Linked DNA regions of Allosaccharopolyspora coralli. Each later gene encodes a partner of the first gene's protein in a complex. Links are inferred from orthologs where the notes say so. Each region holds a gene or a part of one and is shown in the gene's direction. Other genes may lie near its edges.

The links.
Region 2: the proteins of trxA (region 1) and GIY23_RS12330 are in contact, whole or in part, in an NMR structure (PDB 2IPA), measured with the Bacillus subtilis proteins. The link is inferred for Allosaccharopolyspora coralli from one-to-one orthologs.

Annotation. Positions count from the first base shown.
Region 1 is NZ_CP045929.1:4,816,991-4,822,238, forward strand. Bases 941-3,878 are described here. They hold trxA (thioredoxin), read left to right. Parts: upstream 941-2,215; coding sequence 2,216-2,542; downstream 2,543-3,878. Other genes in these bases: trxB (thioredoxin-disulfide reductase), read left to right, coding at 1,113-2,117; GIY23_RS22485 (N-acetylmuramoyl-L-alanine amidase), read left to right, coding at 3,193-3,878. In the rest of the region: GIY23_RS22470 (hypothetical protein), read left to right, coding at 1-849; more of GIY23_RS22485, read left to right, coding at 3,879-4,344; GIY23_RS22490 (amidohydrolase family protein), read left to right, coding at 4,425-5,248. UniProt on the Bacillus subtilis protein: Participates in various redox reactions through the reversible oxidation of its active center dithiol to a disulfide and catalyzes dithiol-disulfide exchange reactions.
Region 2 is NZ_CP045929.1:2,595,982-2,601,140, forward strand. Bases 1,520-4,368 are described here. They hold GIY23_RS12330 (arsenate reductase ArsC), read left to right. Parts: upstream 1,520-2,597; coding sequence 2,598-3,140; downstream 3,141-4,368. Other genes in these bases: arsB (ACR3 family arsenite efflux transporter), read left to right, coding at 1,520-2,501; GIY23_RS12335 (hypothetical protein), read right to left, coding at 3,358-3,540. Also shown: GIY23_RS12315 (ArsA-related P-loop ATPase), read left to right, coding at 1-811; GIY23_RS12320 (ArsR/SmtB family transcription factor), read left to right, coding at 884-1,246; more of arsB, read left to right, coding at 1,398-1,519; 2,3-diaminopropionate biosynthesis protein SbnA, read left to right, coding at 4,986-5,159. UniProt on the Bacillus subtilis protein: Catalyzes the reduction of arsenate [As(V)] to arsenite [As(III)]. In vitro, can dephosphorylate para-nitrophenyl phosphate (pNPP).

The DNA of each region.
Region 1 (5,248 bases):
CCGGTAGGGCCGCCGTGGACCCCCGAGGTACTGGCGGATTTCCACGCCGGCGCGTTGGACGCCGACACGACGGACAGGATCCGGCCGCTCGTCCTCGCCGACCCCGAAGCCCGCGAGGTGCTCGCGGCACTCGACGCGGCCGATGCCGAGCTGGGCGAGTTCGGCGAACTGACCCGCGACGGCGGGGCAGCCGACACCAGGGCAGCGGGCGACGTGGCGCAGATGGGAATCCCCACAGACGTGGCCGCACGGCTCGACGAGGCACTCGAGCACGAACTGCACTCCCGGGCTCAGTACCAGGCTTCGGTCACCGAGCTGCCCACGCGTCCCGCCCCGGCGCAACCGGTCCGGCAACCCGACGGGCACGGCGCGCGGCCGGTCGACCTCGCTTCCCGCCGTCGTCGTCGTGCTGGATGGACCGCGGCACTGGCCACCGCCGCCGCTGCCGTACTCGGGGTCGCGATCCTCGGTCCGATGCTCACCGGCGGTGACGACACGTCCCAGCAGGCGGGTGAGGCACCTCCGCCGAGCGGCTCCCCGTCCGGTCCGCCACCGCTGGCGTTGCAGGGTGGCGAGGCGAGGTTGACGCCCGGCCAGTTCTCCGAGGTCATGCGCTCGGACCAGCTCGGGGCGCTCACCGAACCCGAGCGACTGCTCGGCTGTCTACAGGCCAACGGCGTCGACAGCGGAACACCGATCGGTGCGCGCAGCGTCACACTCGACGGCACGCCCGCGCAGCTGTTGATCCTGCCCGCCGGCGCGATCGGACAGTTCCGCCTGCTCACCGTCGGGGTCGACTGCGGACCGGGCAATCCGGCCACGATCTCGGACACCACGTTCGGCAGCTGAGACGCCGCGCACCCCCTTCCGGCAGGAGTTCCGGCCCGACACCAGCACGACCACTCGCCTGGTGGCAGGCCTCACCGCACGGCATGCGGGGTCACTCACGAACGGCCGTACCGAGGCGGGAACAGACCCGCATAGGATCGTGTTGAGCGGGGTGTAGACAGCGCACACCCACGCTCGGGGCATACACCAGCCCGAGGGCAGCCCCGAGTGGCGATGTGCGACGACCCCGCACTCTTCGGTGCACGGACTATGGAAGGGGCGCGGTGAGCAGCGACGTCCGAAACGTGATCATCGTGGGCTCCGGTCCCGCCGGCTACACCGCAGCGGTGTACGCGGCACGGGCCGAGCTCGAACCGCTCGTCTTCGAAGGGACCCAGTTCGGCGGCGCCCTGATGACGACGACCGACGTGGAGAACTACCCGGGCTTCCGCGAGGGCGTCATGGGCCCCGACCTGATGGAGCAGATGCGCTCCCAGGCGGACCGATTCGGTGCCGAGCTGCGGGCCGAGGACGTCGAGGAGATTCAACTCGACGGCGACGTCAAGCTCGTTCGCGCCAACGGAACCGAGTACCGCGCGAAGGCCGTCATCCTCGCGATGGGAGCCGCCGCCCGCTACGTCGGAGTTCCCGGCGAGGAACGACTGCTCGGCCGCGGTGTGTCGGCGTGCGCGACCTGCGACGGGTTCTTCTTCCGCGACCAGGACATCGCGGTCGTCGGCGGCGGTGACTCGGCGATGGAGGAGGCCACCTTCCTCACCCGCTTCGCCAAGTCGGTGACGATCATCCACCGTCGTGAGGAGTTCCGCGCATCCAAGATCATGCTCGAGCGCGCTCGCGCCAACGACAAGATCAAGTGGCAGCTGAACTCCACGGTCACCGAGGTGCTCGGTGACGGCACGGTGTCGTCGCTGCGGCTCGAGGACACGGTCACCGGCGAGGAGTCCGAGCTGCCGGTGGCGGGCATGTTCGTCGCCATCGGCCACGACCCGCGCAGCGAAACCGTCAAGGGTCAGGTCGAACTCGACGACGAGGGCTACGTGCTCGTGCAGCAGCCGACCACGCACACCGGCGTTCCCGGCGTGTTCGCCGCGGGTGACCTCGTCGACAAGACCTACCGTCAGGCCGTCACCGCCGCCGGTTCCGGTTGCGCGGCGGCGATCGACGCCGAACGGTGGCTCGCCGAGCAGGAGTCCACCGGGGTCGCCGAGGTCGCGGCCGAGCACGTGGGCGGCGGGTACGGACCGGCCGCCACCGCGGCGGCACACTGACCACCGCGTCAGTCACGCCGCAACGAGCACGACGGCGGCACCGACCGACAGCGACACACAGCGCCCGTCAACCACAGGGCCACCGAGAGGGAGATGACATGGCAGGCAACACCGAGACCGTCGACGCCGACTCGTTCGAGGCGAAGGTCCTCAACAGCGACAAGCCCGTCCTGGTGGACTTCTGGGCGACCTGGTGCGGTCCGTGCAAGATGGTCGCGCCGGTGCTCGAGGAGATCGCGGGCGAGCACGGTGACAAGCTCTCCGTCGTCAAGCTCGACATCGACCAGAACCCGAGCATCATGCGGGACTACCAGGTCATGTCGGTTCCGACGCTGCTGCTGTTCAACAAGGGCGAGGCGGTCAAGCAGATCGTCGGCGCCAAGCCGAAGGCGGCGCTGCTCAGCGACCTCGACGAGTACCTCTGAGCGTGCATTTGAACTGTCTTTTGTGCCCGTAGGGCACGGTCATACGTGCCCAGCCGGGGCACGGTGAGGGGTTCCGGCGTTTGGAGTTCGTGCCTCGCAAGGCAGGGGTTCTCGCCGCGTACACCTGGTACTCAAGAGGACCCCAACGCCGCGAGGGGCGAACTGGGGCGGCGGTACCGGACCACCCACCCAGGTTCCACAACGCCCTCTGAGCAAGGGCTTCCCCGCGCGGCGGTCACGGTGCGCGTCCGGGCGTGCCCCGGCGTGTGAGCAGTGACTCCGTATCGGCGGTACCGGCTAACGCGGCCCCGCCGTCCTGTCGATGAAGACAGTGACGGCGGGGCCGTCGGCCTGAGAGGGCATCCGGGTACTTGGGGAGGTGGTCCGGTACCGCCGCCCACGTTCCACAATGCGCTCTGAGTAGCAGTCGATCCCGCCTCCGGTGACCCGCACCGCTGCTGATCCGTGAGGTGTCGGTGACGCGGTGTGGGCGGTCCGCGTGGCCCTTGGCGAAAGGTCGTCGGGCGCAAGGCACAATGAGCAGCGCGGCGTGCCGGATTCCACGCGTTTCCGGCAGGTGGCGCACGAACCGGGGGAGACCGAACATCCTTCGCGCCGGTCCACCGGCGCCCGAGCCGAGCGAGGAGTGCATGCAGCAACTCCACCGGGGTGACATGGGTCCGGCCGTCGCCGAGATCAAGAACACTCTGGCTGCGCTGGGTCTCCTGCCCGCAGCCAACGGCCGTCCGGGTCCCGCCACGTTCGACCGGGCCGTGGAGCACGCGGTCCGGGTCTTCCAGCAGCAACGCGGCCTCATCACCGACGGCGTGGTCGGTTCCGCGACCTACCGAGCGCTGACCGACGCACGGTGGAGGCTCGGCGACCGCTCGCTGACGTACCTGGTCACCCGGCCCGTCAGCGGCGACGACGTGTTCGCGCTGCAGGAGCGGCTGCTGGAACTGGGCTACGACGCCGGTCGCCCGGACGGCATCTTCGGTCGTCAGACCGAGCACGCGCTGCGCAGCTTCCAGCGCGACTACGGGCTCAACGCCGACGGCATCTGCGGGCCGGCGACGCTGCGGGCGCTCAAGCAGCTCGCACCGAAGGTCCGCGGCGGACGACCCGTCTACCTGCGGGAGCAGGAGAAGGTCCGCAACGCCGGTCCTCGACTGCGCGGGAAACGCATCGTGATCGACCCCGGCCACGGGGGTACCGATCGCGGCATCGTCGTCGGCGGGGTCTCCGAGGCCGACCTGGCGTGGGACTTCGCGCGCCGCCTCGAAGGCCGGATGGTCGCCACCGGCATGGAGGCGCTGATCTCGCGCGGCCCGAACGCCTGCCCGCACGAGATCGACCGGGCGAACTTCGCCAACGAGGCCGGCGCCGACCTGTTCCTGTCCCTGCACATGGACGCGAACACCGCCCCCGGTGCGCAAGGGCTGGCGAGCTTTCACTTCGGCACCGGCAACGGCACGACCTCGACCGTCGGGGAAGCGCTCGCGGGTTTCCTGCAACGCGAGATCGTGGCCCGCACGGGCCTGCGGGACTGCCGCACGCACCCGAAGACCTGGGAGGTCCTGCGGTTGACGCGGATGCCCGCGGTGCGCCTCGAACTGGGCTACCTGACGAATCCGGACGACCGCGGGCGACTGCTCGACCCCGCGTTCCGGGACGTCATCGCCGAGGCGTTGCTGGTTGGGGTGAAGCGGCTGTACCTGCTCGGCAAGGACGATCAGCCGACCGGCACGTTCACCTTCGACGACCTGCTGCGCCACGAGCTCGCCCGCGCCGAGGGTGCCTGAGAAGGCATTGTGGAACTGAGGTCGGTGGTCCGGTACCGCCGTCCCGGAGCCCCCCCCCACCCTGTCGAGGCCGGTCACGTATGACCGTGCCCTACGGGCACAACCGCCAGTTCCTCAATGCACCTGAGCGGGACTCGCCCACCGAGGGCTGCGTGCTTGACCGGCCTCGCACGGTCGTCGACGATCACGACGACCGTGCGCCGAGCGAAACCGGGGACACCATGGCCTTGCCGAAGGTGGCGTTGGAAGAGCACTTCCTCGACCCGGCGAGTGCGCAGCGCATCCTGGACGACCCCGACGAGCTGGCGCGGGTCTCCGCAGGTGGCGGCGTGATGCCCGAGTACTACGAGCCGATCATGCACCGGCTCGCGGAATTCGACGGCGACCGGCTCGCCACCATGGACGCGCACGGCGTCGAACGCGCGATCCTGTCCCTCACCGCACCCGGCGTGCAGGTCCTCACCGACACCGACGCCGCCGTGAGCACCGCCCGGTCGCTGAACGACCTGCTCGCCGACCAGGTCCGGCGTCGTCCCGACCGGTTCTCCGGCTTCGCCGCCGTGCCCCTCCAGGATCCGGCCGCCGCCGCGAGCGAACTGCGCCGTTGCGTCCGCGACCTCGGCTTCGTCGGCGTCATGGTCAACGGCTACACCAACGACACCGCTCCCGGCACCGGGCGCTACTACGACGAACCCGGCTTCGAGGTGTTCTGGAAGGAAGCCACCGAGCTCGGCGTCCCGGTGTATCTGCATCCGCGCCCGCCACTGCCGTCCTCGAGCGCGAACCTGCACGGTCACCCCGAGCTGGTCGGCGCGACCTGGGGATTCGGGACGGAGACGGCGACCCACGCGCTCCGGTTGATCTTCTCCGGCCTGTTCGACAGGCACCCCGAGCTGCAACTCGT
Region 2 (5,159 bases), 2.2 Mb from region 1 along the record:
GGTCGACGAGATCGCAGCAAGCGGTCGCGGCTTGGTCATGACCATGGGCAAGGGCGGGGTCGGCAAGACCACCGTCGCCGCGGCCCTCGCCGTCGCGCTGGCTCGCCGAGGCCATCCGGTCACGCTGACCACCACCGACCCGGCCGCCCACGTGGCGTCGGCGATCGGCCCGGAGGTCGAGAACCTGGAGATCACCCGGATCGATCCGGCCGCCGAGACGGCCGCCTACACCGACTCGGTGCTGGCCGAGGCCGGGGCCCACCTCGACGACGAGGGGCGACGGCTGCTCCTCGAGGACCTGCGGTCCCCCTGCACGGAGGAGATCGCGGTCTTTCATGCCTTCGCCCGCACTGTGGCCGCAGCCGCCGACCGGTTCGTCGTCGTCGACACCGCTCCGACCGGGCATACGCTGCTGCTGCTGGACGCCTCCCGCAGCTACCAACGGCAATTGGCACAGCAAACCAGGCAGGAACCACCAGCCGAGGCCGTCGAACTACTCAACCGGCTGACCGACCCAGACTTCACCCGCATTCTGCTGGTGACCCTGCCGGAGGCCACGCCGGTGCACGAGGCGGCGGCTCTGCAAGCCGATCTGGCCCGCGCCGGCATCAAGCCCTACGGGTGGGTGGTCAACCAGAGCCTGACCGCTGCCGGCCCGACAGACCCGTTGCTGGTGGCTCGGGTCGGTTCTGAACGGCGCTACCTCACCGAGGTGGCCACCGAACACGCCCCACGCACCGCCGTGCTGCCCTTCACCGCCACAGCCCCGGTCGGCGTGGAGCAGCTGAGCGCGCTCGTCACCGGCGGATGATGCCCCGCCGGTGACCTGTGCCCCGCCGCACGGCGAGTTGCCCACTGCATTGATGACTGTCAAGATAGAGCTATGTCGAATCAAGCGCAGGGCCCGCAGCGGTGGTGCTGCTCGCCGACGACGGGGGAGCCGCTGTCGGCCGAGCAGGCCGGGGACCTGTCGGCGGTGTTCAAAGCTTTGGGTGATCCGGTGCGGCTGCGGCTGCTGTCGTTGATCGCCGCCCACGCCGGCGGGGAGGCGTGCGTGTGCGATCTGACCGGGGCTTTTGAGCTGTCCGGGCCGACGATCTCGCATCATCTCAAGGTGCTGCGTGAGGCCGGGATCATCACCGGTGAGCGGCGCGGTACCTGGATCTACTACCGGGTGCTGCCGGAAACGTTGCAGCAGTTGACGTCGGTGCTGGGCCCCGCCCCGGTCACGCCCATGACGGCCTGACCGGCGATCTTCGTTGCGGTGATCTGCCATGACGCTGGCACCGCCGGATCGCAGTACAACGTCGGGCACGGCGCGAGTTGACTTGCAAGAAGTAACGGCGAGCGGAGTGTGTCCGCCTCGCCGATAACGACCACGAGTGAAAGGTGCCGCAGTGACCAACACGGTGGAAGAACCGGCAACCACAGTGGTCCAGCGCCTGTCGGTGCTGGACCGGTTCTTGCCGGTGTGGATCGGGGCGGCCATGGTGCTCGGGCTGCTGGCGGGCCGGTTCATCCCCGGGCTGAACACCGCGTTGAACTCGCTGCACGTGGTCTCCGGAGTGTCACTGCCGATCTTCATCGGGCTGCTGGTGATGATGTATCCGGTCCTTGCCAAGGTCCGCTACGACCGGCTGGACACCGTCACCAGCGACAAACGCCTGCTGGTGTCCTCACTGCTGATCAACTGGATCGCCGGCCCGGCGGTCATGTTCGCACTGGCCTGGACCTTCCTGCCCGACCTGCCGGAGTACCGCACCGGGCTGATCATCGTCGGGCTGGCCCGCTGCATTGCCATGGTCATCATCTGGAACGACCTGGCCTGCGGCGACCGTGAGGCCGCCGCCGTGCTCGTGGCACTGAACTCCGTGTTCCAGGTCCTGGCCTTCGCCGGGCTGGGCTGGTTCTACCTCAACGTGCTCCCCGGCTGGCTCGGCCTGCCCCAAGTCGGACTCGACGTCTCCGCGTGGCAGATCGCCCAATCCGTGCTGATCTTCCTCGGCATCCCCCTGATCGCAGGCTATCTGTCCCGCCGGTTCGGCGAGCGCGCCAAGGGCCGCCAATGGTACGAGACGCGGTTCCTGCCCAAGATCGGCCCGATCGCGCCGTACGGGCTGCTGTTCACCATCGTCGTGCTGTTCTCCCTGCAGGGCGAGGCGATCACCAGCCAGCCTCTCGACGTGGCCCGTATCGCGCTGCCGCTGCTGATCTACTTCGTGATCATGTGGGCGGGCACCTTCGCCCTCGGCAAGGGCCTACGGATGTCGTACGAGCGGTCGACAACGCTGGCATTCACCGCCGCCGGCAACAACTTCGAACTGGCCATCGCCGTGGCCGTCGCCACCTTCGGCGTCACCAGCGGCCAAGCCCTCGCCGGCGTCGTCGGCCCCCTCATCGAGGTCCCCGTCCTCGTCGGGCTCGTCTACGTGTCTCTGGCCGCCCGCCGCTGGTTCACCCCCACCTCCTCGGAGGCCGACCATGCCCGACCAACCACCTAGCCACCGCCACGACACCGAGGAACATCGGCTGAGGAATCCCCAGTTAGCCGAACTCCTCAACCGAACCGCCGCCGATCTACACCCAATATCCGCGCCGTGGTCACCGAGTCCTACACCACGCTCAACGCCACGGCGCGGGTGCATACCTACCTCGCCACACTCGCGACACGCTTGGCCCATGAGCGGCTGACCGCCACCGCGAAGAACCAAGGAGACCTCGTGTCCGCTGCCCCCGAAGTTCTGTTCGTCTGCGTGCACAACGCCGGACGCTCGCAAATGGCCGCCGCGCTGCTGGCCCACCGTGCCCAAGGCACAGTCACCGTCCGCTCCGCCGGCTCCGCACCGGCCGAGACCATCAACCCAGCGGTGGTCACCGCCATGGACGAAATCGGCCTGGACCTCACCGAGGAGTTCCCCAAGCCCCTGACCTACGAGTCAGTCGAAGCCGCCGATGTCGTCATCACCATGGGCTGCGGCGACGCATGCCCGGTCTTTCCCGGCAAGCGCTACCTCGACTGGCACCTCGACGATCCCGCCGGTCAGCCCCTCAAGACCGTCCGCGTCATCCGCGACGACATCGACACGCGCGTGCAACAGCTCCTGACCGAGCTCGTGGGCGGAAAGGAAACCACCCAGTGACCGGCGACGACGTCCGAAACGTGATCATCGTGGGCTCCGGCCCCGCCGGCTACACCCGAGGACGTCCACTCCCTCGACCTGAACGGCGATGTGAAGTCCGTCTTAGCGAACGCCGAGGCCGGGGAGCACCCCACATCCACGAGCGCAAGGCCACTCAACCACGTCTCTGAACTGGCAAAACAGAGCTGAGCGTTGACTTTTCGGCGTGTACTACCGGTTACCCCGTGCCGGCCAGCGTGTCGGCCACGCGTCGGTAGTCGCGCAGGATCTTCCAGCGCTTCATTCCGGCCAAGGCGTGTTTGTCCCGTGCCCGAACTGTGCGGTGGGTGATGCGCTCTTCCTGCCAGGCGGTCAGAGGCCGTCGGCACGCCGGTGTTGCCTGGTTGCCGCTGTCGGCCATTACCGATCGTCCGGCCAGGGCACGCTCGGTGCCGGACTCGCGATAGACGGTGCAGTCGTTGCCGTTGCCGGGTTGCGGGCCTCAGCGGCGACCACGAGGCGGGTGTCGACGTTCGATGGCGCCCTGCAGGTTGGTCAAGTACCGGTAGCAGGGCAACCTCGACGCGCGACCTGATCATCCGTCGCGTGCGCACCGGCGCCAGCAACGGTGGGAGCTTCAATCACCCGGTGCGCCGCGGAGTGGCGCACCGTCAGGTTAGTCCGCCGGTACACCGCCACAGCAGAACCCGATCCTCCAGACGCAGCGCCGCCACTGCCGACCAGGACGACCATAGCGCTGCCGAGATGACCTGCATCCATTCATGATCCACCTCAGCTACCGAACCCAATGTCCCTATCGACGATAATAGTCCTGTAATGAGAGTCACTCGTACCCGCCCCGATCGATAGTCGGTCCAGCTACTAGAGTGGCTAGTACAGGTCAATCGAGGTCTACACAGGAACGGCCATACCACCGTGCCAAGGCTACTCAAACGGACGTTCACGTTCCCGACGCGTTACGTTTCGTCGACCGTCCGCAGCGACCATCCGATGGCGTGAGACGGCAACAGATGCGTTCGCTTGTCCTCGCATTCACGTATAGCATGTTGCTCGTGCAGAAAGCGATCGCGCGACCATGCCGGAGATGGGGGCTGGTCGCGCTACCTTTCTTGCTGCTTGGTTTCGTTTTCGTCCATTTTGGCCTGCTCTCGAGCGTGATCCAGCCGGCCTACACGGCGACCGTGTCCCGTATTGCGGTCGAGGACACGGGCGTCAGTGCCCAGCCTCAGGCGCCGAGCGCCCCACCCGAGGCAGCAGTCCCCGAGTCTCAGCCGAGCGAGCCCGCACACGATCGCCATGACGGAACTCCGCTCTGCGAGGTGGACTCCCATGGGGCGTGCGTCGCGCCTAACCGGACGGCCGCGGAGGAGCTAGCGGATCTGAGTTCCTGGCTCGCGCTGACCTTGGCCGTCGCACCACTGATCGGCGCCGTTCTTGTACTGCGCCGACACGCGGCTCCGGCTGGACCGTGGTCCTCACGACCACACTGGCGGCCATCGGGAACCGTTCTCCTATCACTCCACCGCGTATGGCTGACGTGATTCATGTCGAAGTCGGGATCGCCGGATCGGCAACTTTCGGTACGGTTTCCTACGGAACCAACCTGAGAAATCAGCTAGAGCAGCCTGAGTAAGAGCTGAGAATCTGAAGGGCTGTCTTAGTCGGTAGGCGCCCTATGTGCCCGAGCTTCTCGAGCACATCCGACAGATTTCTGGTTGATGCCACGGTCTTGTTCGCAAAGATCCCGTTCGGATCACCCAATCCGCGGTTGTCACTCGCTGTTCGTTCACCATTCAGCTACCCGTTGCGTCATCGACGTATCGGGCGGCCTCAGGAGGCCCCGAAGTGATCCATGATTCGGTCGTCAGTTGTGTCGGCGCTACCCCGATGGTCCGGCTCGACCGCTGTTTCCCTGAATCCGATGCCGAAGTGATCGCCAAGCTGGAGATGCTCAATCCTGGCGGCAGTATGAAGGATCGGCCCGCCCGGTTCATCGTCGAGCAAGGTCTGCACGAGGGC